DNA from 2 places in the Massilia sp. UYP11 genome. Region 2 is predicted to be linked to the other one. Evidence: riboswitches for the same ligand, from Rfam matches in the RefSeq annotation. Region 2 holds a riboswitch; the other holds the start of a gene.
What was found. Region 2 has a riboswitch for thiamine pyrophosphate ahead of thiC (phosphomethylpyrimidine synthase ThiC). Riboswitches for the same ligand answer to the same signal wherever they lie in the genome.
Positions count from the first base shown of each region.

Region 1: it holds a riboswitch for thiamine pyrophosphate, as region 2 does, so the genes downstream of both, ABIB38_RS07420 (TonB-dependent siderophore receptor) here and thiC (phosphomethylpyrimidine synthase ThiC) in region 2, are expected to answer to the same signal.

Region 1 is NZ_JBNDJE010000003.1:170,469-177,412, reverse strand. It holds gene ABIB38_RS07435 (AAA family ATPase) at 1-137, shown strand, start outside; gene ABIB38_RS07430 (HDOD domain-containing protein) at 391-1,335, shown strand; gene ABIB38_RS07425 (hypothetical protein) at 1,645-2,337, shown strand; gene ABIB38_RS07420 (TonB-dependent siderophore receptor) at 2,394-4,535, opposite strand; TPP riboswitch at 4,616-4,713, opposite strand; gene ABIB38_RS07415 (DUF535 family protein) at 4,771-5,676, opposite strand; gene ABIB38_RS07410 (glutathione S-transferase) at 5,984-6,691, shown strand; gene ABIB38_RS07405 (MFS transporter) at 6,752-6,944, opposite strand, start outside.
Region 2 is NZ_JBNDJE010000008.1:44,610-51,553, forward strand. It holds gene ABIB38_RS13345 (bifunctional hydroxymethylpyrimidine kinase/phosphomethylpyrimidine kinase) at 1-360, opposite strand, end outside; gene ABIB38_RS13350 (thiazole synthase) at 357-1,163, opposite strand; gene thiS (sulfur carrier protein ThiS) at 1,186-1,389, opposite strand; gene thiC (phosphomethylpyrimidine synthase ThiC) at 1,390-3,315, opposite strand; TPP riboswitch at 3,389-3,495, opposite strand; gene ABIB38_RS13365 (hypothetical protein) at 3,577-3,987, opposite strand; gene ABIB38_RS13370 (hypothetical protein) at 3,984-6,113, opposite strand; gene ABIB38_RS13375 (valine--tRNA ligase) at 6,432-6,944, shown strand, end outside.

The DNA of each region.
Region 1 (6,944 bases), on a different contig from region 2:
AATCGGAAGCCGTGCGCCAGATGGTGCACCGGATGCTGGTCGAGACGCTGGCCGCACGCGGCATCGCCTACACCTTGCTGGCGGGCGCTCTGCCGCACCGGATGCGGCAGGTCCAAGGGCTGCTCGGCCGGCCTTGACGGCCAGCCCTGGAACGCAGACGCTTGTCGGCATCGGTTTTTGAACGATAAAAGTTATCATTTTTATGACGTTGTTTAACTGTTTGACAGCGATTGCTTGATCTGGCGCACAGGAGTTGTCGCGAACGGGTTTCCGATGTCACAACAGACAATAATTCTTTGCCGCATGATGATTATTTATTTCTAGAAGGCATTACAATCATCGGATTCGAATGTACGGCGGGGCGCTATGAAAAACTGGATAGGACGCTTGTTGGGCGGTTCAGAAAAAGAGACACCAGCCGCGCCGAGCGTCGGCGCGACGGCGACGATCGAACACGACGAGGACATGGCGAACGACGTCGACGGCACTTATTATCGCTGGCTCAGCGCTTCGAGCGGCTTTAACGCCAGGCCCGACCAGGAAGCGCAGATCCTGGAAGAAGTGCGTTTGCTGGCGAACGATCCGGTCTGCGCGTCCGGCCTGGTGCCGCGCATCCCCGAGCTGGTGTCGCAGCTGCTCACCGCGCTGTCCGACGAAAACATCTCGACCACCGCGCTGTCGGCCCAGGTCGGGCGCGACCTGGTGCTGGTGGCCGAAGTGATCCGCGAAGCCAACAGCGCCTACTATCGGCCGATGACGCCGATCGAGACCCTGGAAGGCGCGGTGACGATGCTCGGCCTGAACGGCTTGCGCATGCTGCTGGCGCGCATCGCGTTCCGTCCGCTGGTGCGGGTCAAGGTGCAGGGCGTGGCGCGCCAGGTGGCGCCGAATGTGTGGAAGCATTCCGAACGCTGCGCATTCGCCGCCAGCGTGATGGCGCCGGGCCTGGCGGCCGGCGTGTTCGAATCCTACCTGGCCGGCCTGATGCAGAACCTGGGCCTGCAGGTCGCGTTCCAGGTGGCCGACCGCATCTGCGAAGGCAGGGTGCCCGGCTCCAGCGAATTCGGCGTCGAACTGTTCGCGGTCAGCCGCCGGCTGTCGTCGGTGATCGCCAACCACTGGGACTTCCCGTCCGAGGTGGTGGAAGCGATCGAGCAGGCCGGTGAGCCGGATGGTTCGCACCTGGCGCAGGCGCTGGCCCAGGGCGACCGCATCGCCAAGCTGCGGCTGCTGCTCGACGCCGAGGTGATCGAGGAGGATGACGTTCTCATTACCCGCGGCTTGAATGGATTCCAGCGGCGGTGCCTGGGCAAGCTGGTGGATTTGTCGGACTGAGTGAAGCGCCGGCATCTGCAGTGCCGCCGTGCTTGAAGTTCAGCCTCCGGTCAGTCGGCTCGGCTTGGCCCTGTCTGGCAAACACGACAGGGCGTTCGCGTCTCGATGCGAGGACCGATCTTTTTTTGTGCGCATTTCGTCCTGCATCAAACTTTCTCCATGTCGGATTCAGCCTGCATCGACAATGGTGAGGGTCATCTATACCATTCCTGTCGACATATCCATCAAGTAACGTTCGCTTGGGCACAGCTATGGCGGATGCATCAGCGCGACTTCTGTTTCGTCCGCTTGCACAATCATGGAGGGGGAATGGTCAAGAAACTCTTCGCGGCAGCTGGCTCGGCGGTGGCATTCGGTAACGCGGCGGATTCGGTCGGCCTCCATGGCCCGTATGCGGAGCCGCACGTCAACTTCATGTACAACCTGCTGTTTTGTGACGATCTGGCGCTGTTCAAGAATGAGGATGGATCGGGGGATGGTGGGGCGCTGGCGTTATCTGTTGCTGAGACTATGGACGAGGCAACCCTTTTGGACATTGCCCGCGACGACGGGAACGAGGGCAGGATACGAGCGATCGCTTACCACCGCTTGCGCATGATGGGCGCAGTAATTCCTCAAAAAGAGCTGCTGGGAGTCATCGTCGAGGTTCCTCTCGCCGAGGGACTGGATGTGCTGGCAGCGTTCAGCGAAGGAGGTGTGCGTTACCTGAATCAATCGGGGAAGGTGCTTGTCATCGAAGGTGGGGGCACGCCCATTGCACTGCGGGCCAGGGAATTGATTTCTGTTGCACGTCCCGTCATCGACAAAATTGGCCCATGGGAAGAGCAGCGTCTGCCCCCACCGACATCAGGAAACATCCGTATTACCTTCCTGGTCTCGGACGGGCTTTACTTCGGTGAAGGCCCCGCGTCGTCCTTGCAGAACGATGACATGGCCGGCCCTGTGCTGTCGAAGGCCGTGCAGCTACTTCAGGAAGCCATCGCGCTGGGTTCCGGCAATTAGCGAGCATGTCCTCGCGCCTATCGTTTGGGCGCGAGGACATCGCAGTCATCCCAGGATCAGAAATCGATCTGCGCCGACAACCTGAACGTGCGCGGCGCCCCCGCCAGCAGGTAGCCGCCCAGCGATTGCGTTACATCACGCCAATAGAACTTGTCGAAGGCATTGTCCACCCGCGCGCGGATGACCGTGTTCAGTCCACCCGCGCGCAGCAGGTAGGACGCCCCGAAGCCCGCCACGTGGTATCCCGGCACCTTTACCCGATTGGCCGGATCGAACACCTTGTTGCCCGAATACTGCCACTGCGCGTCGAGCTTCAGCCCGGCCACCTGCGGCACCGCGTATTCGATCCAGGCGGTGGTGCGCAGTTCCGGCACGTTGGTCACGCGCTTGCCTTCGGTGGCGGCGTCGCCCGTGTCCTTCTGGTCGGTGTCGAGCGCCATCAGCGACAGGCTGTAGTTCAGGTCCTGGGTGGCGCGGCCCATCGCCGACAGTTCGACGCCGCGGTGGGTCTGCTCGCCGGCGCGCACGAAGGTGTTGGCGGCGTTCGTGTATTCCAGCCCCTGGCGAATCTCGAACAGGGCCCCCGACAGCGCCAGCTGCTCGTTGACGTTGCGCTTGACGCCGAACTCCAGCTGCTTCGAGCGGCTCGGCGGCAGGGCGGTGTTCTGGTTGGTGGTTTCCATCGGCGCGATGCCGCCATACTGCAGGCCATGGCTGATCGAGCCGTAGACGCGCCAGTCGCGCGCCGGCGCATACACCAGCGCCACGTTCGGCAGCGCGAACGAATCCTTCGCGCGCACCCAGCCGGCCTCGATTTCTTCCAGTGCGTCGAGCTTGAGCTTCACGTAGCGCACGCCGGCGTGCAAGGTGAGCTGGGGCGACAAGGTCATCACGTCCTGCACGAACAGCGAGCGCTCTTCGGTGCTGCGGCGTTCCATGACCGGGCCGGTCACGCGGTCGCCGGCGACCGGCGGCACCGTGGTCGGGTTCCAGATGTTGCTGGAGCCGACGTAGTCGTAGACGTATTCGCCGAAGCTGTCGCGGCGTTCGGCATACGAGCCGCCCACGGTCAGGGCGTGGCGCACCGCGCCGGTGTCGAAGCGGCCCTGCAGCATCGCCTGCAGGCCCCACGGCGTCTTGCGCTCGCCCGTGCTCTGGTAGTCGTACACGTCGTAGTCGCCGTTCGAGCAGTAACCCGGATAGTAGCCGTCGCCCTCGTTGCTGCAGCCGTAGGGGAAGGCCGTGAAGTCGTCGCGCTTGAACCAGTGCTTGTTGGCGCTGACGGTGGCGCGCCAATCGTCGCTGAGGCGGTACTCGAAGCGCAGGCCGAGATTGCTGCTGTCGGTGTCGACCGGCCTGGTCCACGGCTGGTCGTTGAGCAGGATCTTGGGCGACACGCCGGTCGGCAGGACTTCGCCGCGGATCAGCTGGTAGCCGGGCGCCGTGATCTGCGCCTTGTGCTGGTGGTCGAGGTCGATCTGGAGCAGCGCGTCCGGCGTGACCTGCCAGTCGAACGCCGCGGACGCGAACTGGCGCTCGCCGTCGGCGCCGCGCACGTACGATTTCAGGTCTTCGGCAGCGGCGTTGATGCGGTAGCCGAAGCGGCGGTCCGCGAAGCGGCCGCCCAGGTCGACCGCGCCATACACGGTGCCGCGCTCGCGCACCTCCACCGTGGCCTGGCGCAGCGGCGCGTTGGTCGGGCGCTTGGTGACGAAGTTGATCATCCCGCCCGGCGCCGCGACGCCGGCCTGCAGGCCGGCCAGGCCGCGCAGGACCTCGATCCGTTCCTTGTTCTCGAGGGGGATCTGGGTGTCGCCAGAGATCGCGATCATGTCCTTGCGGTAGCTGGTGGCGTTGTCGAGCGTGAAGCCGCGGATCGAGAACTGCTCGGCATAGCCGACCGCATTGTAGGCGTCGCCGATCGAGGCGTCGTAGCGCGCGGCGTCGGTGGCGCTGCGGATCGACAGGTCCTGCATCTGGGCCTGGCTGATCGAGGTGATCGAGGCCGGGGAGTCGAGCAGCGGCGCGTCGGTGAAGCCGCCGACGCTGGCGCGGTCGAAGGCGATCCACTTGCTGCCGGTGACGACGACGGACGATACGGCTGGCTGGGCGGTCTCTTGCGCGAAGGCCTGGGACGACAGGGAAAACGCCTGCACGATGGCGCAGGCGAGAATGGTGTGCTTCGAGGTGAATGTCATGGTGTGCTCGTTTTCGCGCGCCACGCGGCGCGCCGCTTTGTTCAAAGCCGGAGCCAACGTGGGGGAAGGGCAAACGAGGGGAGTGCTGCTTTGCGCTTTCCTTCGCTGGCATTATCCAGATCAGGTACGAAGGGTGTGTCTCACCCGGAACAGCGTTCCAGGACCCCTAGCGAGTCGCGAGTGTATCACGGCGCCGGGCCGCCGTGGCGAATCTGTCAAGACGGAATGGCGCCGCTCAGGCTTTCGCGGTCGACGGCGCCTCGGCCGCCGCGGGCCGGGTGGCGGCCGGCGTCACCATATGGCGCAGCAGCGCGACGCGGGCCGCGTCGCCGATGGCGCGCCAGTGTTCGCGCCGTTGCGCCGCGCGCTTGCGGTGCTTCGATGGCATGTCCTGCAGCGGCTTGAGGTAGAACGGCAGCGGCACCACGAAGCTGCGTGCGTCCAGCTCGGCGCCGCCCAGGATGCGCCAGAAGCCGTCGTAGGCGTTCTCGAAGGCCTTGTCCTGCGCCGCCTCATAGGCCACGTGCGCGCTGGCGCGCACCGCGACCACCCGGTCGAAGCCGAGGGCCTGCGCCGCGCCCTGCAGGGCGGCAAAGCAGAAGAAGCTCGGAGAATTGTTCGGGAATACGCGCTCGAAGGCGTCGAATGCGCCCCCGGCATCGCGCCACAGGCCGGCGTTGCGGGTGACGAAGGGAACGATCGGCAGGTCGACGCCCACCACCGCGCCCTCGACCCAGGTCCAGGACAGGCGGTGCAGCACCGTGCCGTCGACGACCAGGGACAGCGTCAGCTCGCCTTGCGGATCGATGCGCGGCGCATGTTCGAGCCGCATGATGAAGTTGCCTTCGCTACCCTCTTGCCCGCCCCGGTGCTGCCACAGGACCAGGCCGCCATGGGTTGCAGCTTGCCGGTAGGCGCTGTCGAAGGTCGCTTCTTCGAAGCGGTAGTGGGCCAGCACGCAGCGCATGCGCTCGCGCACTTTCATGCCGCGGGCCAGGTAGTCGCGGCCGCTCACCTTGCGGAACAGGTCGTTGTCGGGCGCGGTACCGAGGGGGCGCACCAGCTTGAGACGGGACAGGGACTGGTGCTCGCGCCAGTAGCGCAGGGCATGCCAGCGTTGGGTAAGTCGAGCGAAGATCATCGAGCGCTCCATTCGGCGTAAAGGGGCTTGGTCGTGCCGGGCCGCGCGCGCTGCGGGCAATGCTCGGCAAGAACAACAAATAATTCTGTTTTGTAATTATGTGCCGAATTGCCAACTCGTGCCCGGACGAAGTGCAAACAGCGCTTGGGAACCAAGGCGGGCGTGATCAGTCATGGGGGCTCTCTCTGGACGGTTTGACTATTGGTTATTTTTAGGCGTGCACGACAAGACTACCATGTTTGCTGCGCGCCGCACTTCGTCATTCATCATCGATAATGCCGGAACCAACCAGCAAGGGAGGAAGCAGATGGCGTATGAACTGTTTTATTGGCCGAACATCCAGGGACGCGGAGAATTCGTCCGCCTGGCGCTGGAAGAGGCGGGTGCCGACTACGTCGACGTGGCGCGCCGCGAGGGCGGCGTCGACCTGTTGATGGCGGCGCTCGACGTCGAGGAGTATCCGGCCTTCGCGCCGCCCTTCCTGAAGGCGGGCGAGCTGGTCATCGGCCAGGTGGCCAACATCCTGCTCTACCTGGGCGAGCAGCACGGCCTGGCGCCGCGCACCGATCCGGGCCGCCTGTGGGTGCACCAGCTGCAGCTGACCATCGCCGACCTGGTGACCGAGGTGCACGACACCCATCACCCGATCGCGTCGGCGCTGTACTACGAAGACCAGAAACCCGAGGCGCTGCGCCGTTCGGCCGACTTCGTCGAGTCGCGCATTCCCAAGTTCATGGCCTATTTCGCGCGCCTCTTGTCCAACCCCGAGCCGCGCGACTACCTCACGGGCGAGAAGGCGACGTATGCCGACCTGTCGCTGTTCCAGGTGATCGAAGGCCTGCGCTATGCCTTCCCGAACGCGATGAAGAAGATCGAGCAGGAGCATCCGGTGCTCACTGGCCTACGCAACCGGGTGGCCGCGCGGCCGAACATCGCCGCCTACCTCGCGTCCGAACGGCGCATCCCGTTCAACCAGGAAGGCATCTTCCGCCGCTATCCCGAACTGGACCGGTAAGCCGGACCGGTAAGCCGCCACGGGCCGGCGCGAAATCCGGGCTGACCCGGCTCGCCATCGTCAATGGGTGGTGGCGGCGCCGCGCACGGCCGCCCCGGCCGGCATGCCGTCGCGCCGGTCGAGCCAGCCGGCCAGGGTGGTGAGCAGCAGCGCGCCGACGACGACCAGGGCGCCGATCCACGGCGTGGCCATCAGGCCGAGGTGGGCGACGATCAGGCCGCCGCCCCAGGCGCCCAGGGCGATGCCGACGTTG
Region 2 (6,944 bases):
CCCCAGCGCATCGCCATGGCCGCTGGCCAGCACCGGATCGAGCACCACCGGCAAGGTGGGCCGGCGCGCGCGCAAGGCCCGGATGACGTCCGCGATCGCCGCCGCGTTGGCGGCGTTGCCGGGGATGCCAAGCTTGACCGCTCCGATCTCGAAGGCCGCCAGCAGCGGCGCCGCCTGGCGCGCGATCCAGGCGGCATCGACCGGGCGCGCCGCATGGACGCGGTTGTTGTCCTGCGCCGTCAGGGCGGTGGCCACCGGCAGCGGATGCGCGCCCTGCGCCGCGATCGCCAGGATGTCGGCGGCCAGACCGGCGCCGCCGCCGGGGTCGAGCCCGGCGAACACCAGCACGCAGGCGGTCATCCGGTGATCTTTCCTTCACTGGGTGACGAAGGCGAGGCGGCGAAGCGCTTGGGCATGCGGCCGGCGAGATACGCATCGCGCCCCGCCAGCACCGCATGCTTCATGGCGCGCGCCATGCGCACCGGGTCGCCCGCGGCGGCGATCGCGGTGTTCATCAACACGCCGTCGCAGCCCAGTTCCATCGCGATCGCGGCGTCCGACGCCGTGCCGACGCCGGCGTCGACCAGTACCGGCACCGTGGCCTGCTCGATGATCAACGACAGGTTCCACGGATTGAGGATGCCCATACCCGAGCCGATCAGGGACGCCAGCGGCATCACCGCCACACAGCCGATCTCCTGCAGGATGCGGGCCTGGATCGGATCGTCGCTGCAGTAGACCATGACGTCGAAGCCGTCCTTCACCAGGGCCTCCGCCGCGACCAGGGTCTCGGGCATGTGCGGGAACAGCGTCTTCTGGTCGCCCAGCACCTCGAGCTTGACCAGCTTGTGCCCGCCCAGCAGCTCGCGCGCCATCTGCAAGGTGTAGATCGCGTCCCTGGCGGTGTAGCAGCCGGCCGTGTTCGGCAAGATGGTGAAGTCGCTCGGGGGCAGCACGTCGAGCAGGCTCGGCGCGTTCGGGTCCTGGCCGATGTTCACGCGGCGGATCGCCACCGTGACGATCTCGGCGCCGGCGGCCAGCGTGGCTTCGCGGGTCTGCTCCAGGTCGCGGTACTTGCCGCTGCCGACCAGCAGGCGCGATCGGTAGGCGCGGCCGGCGATGGTCAGCGTGTCGTTCTTCAGCTCATTGCTCACTTCGTTCATTGCGTTCATCTTCATCCTCCTGTCAGCCGCCACCGATGGCGCGCACGATATCGACCCGGTCCCGTTCATTCAGGCGCCGGTGCAGCCATTGCTGGCGCGGCACCACTTCGCGGTTGACCGCGAGCGCCATCCCCTGCCCGCTCAGGCCCAGCTGCTCCAGCAGGCCGGACAGGGTTTGCCCGGGCGGCACCTGGCACGGCGCGCCGTTCACTTCGATCGGCGTCATTCACACCTCCCGGTACAGCTGGGCGCCGTTCTTCACGAACTCGATGGCCTTTTCCTGCATGCCCTGGGCCAGCGCGGACTCACCCTGCACGCCCCTGGCGGCGGCGTACTCGCGCACCTCCTGGGTGATCTTCATCGAGCAGAAATGCGGGCCGCACATCGAGCAGAAGTGGGCGACCTTGGCCGAATCCTTCGGCAGCGTCTCGTCGTGGAATTCGCGCGCCTTGTCCGGGTCGAGCCCGAGGTTGAACTGGTCTTCCCAGCGGAACTCGAAGCGCGCCTTCGACAGCGCGTTGTCGCGCAGCTGGGCGCCGGGATGGCCCTTGGCCAGGTCGGCCGCGTGCGCGGCGATCTTGTAGGTGATGATGCCGTCCTTGACGTCGTTCTTGTCGGGCAGGCCCAGGTGCTCCTTGGGCGTCACGTAGCACAGCATGGCGGTGCCGTACCAGCCGATATTGGCCGCGCCGATGCCCGAGGTGATGTGGTCGTAACCGGGAGCGATGTCGGTGGTGAGCGGTCCCAGCGTGTAGAACGGCGCCTCGTGGCACTGCTCCAGCTGCAGGTCCATGTTTTCCTTGATCAGGTGCAGCGGCACGTGGCCGGGGCCCTCGATGATGGTCTGCACGTCGTGCTTCCAGGCGATCTGGGTCAGCTCGCCCAGGGTCTTGAGCTCGGCCAGCTGGGCCTCGTCGTTGGCGTCGTAGATCGAACCGGGGCGCAGGCCGTCGCCCAGGCTGAACGAGACGTCATAGGCCTTCATGATCTCGCAGATGTCCTCGAAATGCGTGTACAGGAACGATTCGCGGTGGTGGGCCAGGCACCACTTGGCCATGATCGAGCCGCCGCGCGAGACGATGCCCGTCAGGCGATTGGCCGTCATGGGCACATACCGCAGCAGCACGCCGGCGTGGATGGTGAAGTAGTCGACGCCCTGCTCGGCCTGTTCGATCAGGGTGTCGCGGAAGATCTCCCACGTCAGGTCCTCGGCCTTGCCGTTGACCTTTTCCAGCGCCTGGTAGATCGGCACCGTGCCGATCGGCACCGGACTGTTACGCAGGATCCATTCGCGCGTCTCGTGGATGTGCTTGCCGGTCGACAGGTCCATCACCGTGTCGGCGCCCCAGCGGATGGCCCAGGTCATCTTTTCCACTTCCTCGCCGATCGACGAGGTGACGGCCGAGTTGCCGATATTGGCGTTGACCTTCACCAGGAAGTTGCGGCCGATGATCATCGGCTCCAGTTCCGGGTGGTTGATGTTGGCCGGGATCACGGCGCGGCCGCGCGCGACTTCCGAGCGCACGAATTCGGGCGTGATCTCGTGCGGGATGCTGGCGCCGAACGACTGGCCCGGATGCTGGCGGCCCAGCAGCGCCGCCACCCGCTGGCCCATCGGGCCCGAGGATTCCAGCGAGGCGATGTATTCCTTGCGCTGCATGTTTTCGCGCAGGGCAATGAATTCCATCTCGGGGGTGATGATGCCCTGGCGCGCGTAGTGCATCTGGGTGACGTTGCGCCCGCCATGGGCGCGGCGCGGCGCGCGCTGCAGGTTGAAGCGCAGCGCGGCCAGCTGCGGGTCGTTCAGCCGCGCCTGGCCGTAGCGCGAGGTCGGGCCGTCCAGCAGCTCGGTGTCGCCGCGCTCGGCGATCCATGCCTGGCGCATCGGCGCCAGACCGCTGCGGATGTCGATCGCCGTGCCCGGCTCGGTATACGGACCGGAGGTGTCATAGACGAACAGCGGCGGATTCGGTTCGGCGCCGAAGCTGTCGGGCGTGGGCGACTGGCTGATTTGGCGCATCGGCACGCGGATGTCGGGCCGGCTGCCTGCGATGTAAACCTTGCGCGAATTTGGTAGTGGATGGATGGCCGCGTCGTCCACCGTGGCGGTGGCGGCGTCGAATACCCGAGATGATTTCAGAGGTGCGTTCATGTGGCTCCCTTGCTTGCGGAGCCAGCAAAGGAGGTGCCGGTGAGTGCAAGGCGGAACGGATGTGCGCCCGCTTGCATCGATTCGGCTGCTTCCCTTCGCTGGCATTATCCAGATCAGGTTCGGAGGGTATTTCTCACCCACGCTCCACTGATATGGCGCGCAGGACCCCTAGCGTTCGCCGCCTGGGAGCCTGAGCTCCCGGACAGCAGGCCGATTATAGCCCAATCATTTTTCGATGGGCAGAAAATCCATCTGGTGTTGTCACAGCATCGGAGGCTCTTGCTCCAGCGCATGTAGGTGCAGCTCGCCGTTCACGGATCGCACCTCGACGAACGGCGTGCGCGCCGGCGCAATGGCCTGCGCAACCGGTGGCCCGCCGTCGACCGACACCTCGAGCTGCACGCTGTCGGCCGCGGTCTGGACGTCGACTGCGTCCGCGCGCGAGATCGTCCAGTCGGTGCTGACGCCGGAGCGCTGGTACACCTGCTTGCCGTCGACCCGCACGCTCACGGTATTGTTCTGGAAGCCTTCGCCCAGCCTCACGCGTAATGTCATGATTTTCTTCTCCTCATCGAGTGCCGGCGTCGGGTCGCCGGACCGGGCGCGCTCCGAGCACGCCGGTCCGGACAATCCCAGCGCCAGCATGAAGGCAATCCAGGCCTGGCGCTTCATTGCTCGTCAGGCTTGCTGGCAGGCTGGATCGACATCCGGTTCAGGCTATCCTGCGCTCCCCGTTCGTCCCCGGTCGCTTTCTGGATGCACGAAAGACTGTACAGCACCTGGTTTTCCGACACCGGGTCGAGCACGTGGGCGCCGGTCACGCTCGAGAGCAAGGCGATGCTTTCCTCGGCCCGGGCGGGACGCACGGTGACGGACCTGCCTTCGCCCGCATTGACAGTCTTGAATACCCGCGCCGCATTGATGCCCTTGACCATGCGCGCATAGGCGGCCAGTGGGTGCGCGCCGAAGCGGTCGATCACCTCGTCGAACGCGTCGTTGCCGGCACGCAGCGAAACGTTGTCCGAGCCCTGCAGGTAGAGCAGCACACCCTGGTCGTCGCCCATGAACAGGTCGGCCAGCGTGTCCTCGTCGCGGGTGACCGGGTAGCGCACCCGGATCGTCAGGATGTCGGACAGCACTTGCGAGCCGTCGAGCGCCGCATAGGCCGCGCGCACGCGGTAATGGCCCGGCTGGTCGAAGTAGAAGCCGCCCTTGCCGTAGCCGATGTAGGCGCTGTCGCGCACCTCGTCGTCCACGCCGAGCATTTTCTGGCGTTCGCCGACCAGGTGGTCGATCATCGGCTCGTAGGCGACGACCTGGCCGCCCGGCTTGCTGATGACGACCCTGACCAGGCCGAAATCGGGGTGCAGCCAGGTGTGGGCGCGGCGTCCGCGGGTGGTGGTGGCCTTGAGCTTGAGTTCGAGCACGACCGGTTCACCCAGCGCGAAGCTGCGCTGGTGGGTCGAGATTCCCAGCACCAGCCCCGACTCGTCCGAGATCGGATCGGCCAGCACTTCGCGGCCCAGCGACGAACCGACGATGAAGTTGTTGCCGCCCATGATGACGTCGTTGCGGAAGCCATGGCGCAGGTGGATCAGTTCCTCGTCGTCGAAGCGGAAGTCGAAGCTGCTCCAGAAACCGGCCGGGCCGCCTTTCGGGTAGTACCACGGGTAGTTCATCCACGACAGCGCATCCGGCCGGTCGGGCTTGGGCGGCGAGGCCAGCGACTTCTGCCAGGAGTGCAGCAGATTGAAGCAGTGGCCGAGTTCGTGCACATAGGTGTACAGCTGCAGCCGCTGCTGCTCGGCCGTGGCGCCGCCGATCCCCGCATGGAATACGGCGCAGCCCTGGCGCTGCCTGCCCTGCTGGTCGAACATGATGCCGTACAGGCCGGCGCCGTAGTCATGCTGCTGGGCCACCAGCTGCCAGACGCACCATTGCTGCACGTCGCTCCACAAGGTGAAGTGGGCCTGCATCGAGGCGTGCAGCTCGGCATTGCTCCAGGTGGCGTTGGGGCCGGCATCGCCGATATTGATCACATTGTTGCCGGCGGTCGGCACCATGCCGATGCCGGCCTCGCCGAAGGCGCTGACCACGTTCAGGTTGCGCGCGCTGCCGCCGGACGGCAGCGAACCGGTGTGATAGCTGGCGAACGGCGCGGTGGCGAGATCCGAGACGCTGTCGGTTTCGATGCGCACCGTGCGAAAGTGCAGGGACGAGAACGGGCAGTGATAGGACGCGCCCGGCGAATTGGTGACGGTAAAGAACTGCAGGGTCGCGGCCGCCTGCGGCTGCAGGATATTCGCCCGCGGGACGGTGACCTGCACCACCGGGGCGCCGGCCGCGAAGGTATAGCGGCCCATGCCCTTGACCACGACCTTGGCGGCGGACACGGTGACCGCCGGGCTGTCCACCACGAAGGAGCCGAAATACGAGGTGGTCTTGCCGACGGTGTGATAAAAGTCGCCGCTCACCCGTTTCATGGGCCGGCTGCGGTCGACGTCAACCCGCAATTCCACCTGGAACGCGCCCAGGGCCCCGGCATAACAGCCGCTCACCGCCTTCTTGATCGGCAGCGGGACCGGCGGAATCGGGAATGTCGGGATCGGCGCCGGTGGCGCGTGGGGAACGGCCGGCGCCTCGGGCATGGCGCCGGTGGGGGCGGCGTCGTGGGATTCGCCGAGTCCCAGTTCGCCGTTGGACAGGCCGGACACTTCTTCATAGCTCATCTGGCCACTGCTATCCAGAAGCGCCTCTTCGCCGGCATTTTCGACCCCGGTTGGATCAATTTGTGACATGATGACTCTCCTCGATGCAACATTCCTCGCACGGCCAGGCGGGCCGGCCGCGTTCCGGTCTTGCGAACTCGTCCTCCTTGAATGCCGATGTGCTGCTTGGACCGTGGTGGCGCGGCGCGCGATTCGTCCAGGCCGTCGACTTTCGGCGTGATCCGAGACGCGTTTAGAGGAAAATCAAATGAGCATCACAATGACCCCCAGCAGGAGCGAAAGGGACAGCGCGCAGCGCCGGTATCCGGCGATTCCGCCGAGTTAGGCTGGCGATGTAAGGTGACCTATAATGGTTCTTTCGCCAAAAATTTCACCTACCAGCACATCATGGAATTAGCCAAGTCTTTCGAGCCAGCCGATATTGAACAGTTCTGGCGCGCCGAGTGGGAAAAACGCGGTTACTTCACCGCCACCATGGACGAGGGCAAGCCGTCCTTCAGCATCCAGCTGCCGCCGCCGAACGTGACCGGCACCCTGCACATGGGCCACGCGTTCAACCAGACCATCATGGATGGCCTGACCCGCTATTACCGCATGCGCGGCTACAACACCGCCTGGGTGCCGGGCACCGACCACGCCGGCATCGCGACCCAGATCGTGGTCGAGCGCCAGCTCGACGCCCAGAAGATCTCGCGCCACGACCTCGGCCGCGACGCATTCCTGGAAAAAGTCTGGGAGTGGAAGGAAAAGTCGGGCAACACCATCACCGGCCAGATGCGCCGCCTGGGCGCCTCGGCCGACTGGCAGCGCGAATACTTCACGATGGACGACGCCCGCTCGAAGGCGGTGGTCGAAGTCTTCGTGCGCCTGTACGAGCAGGGCCTGATCTACCGCGGCAAG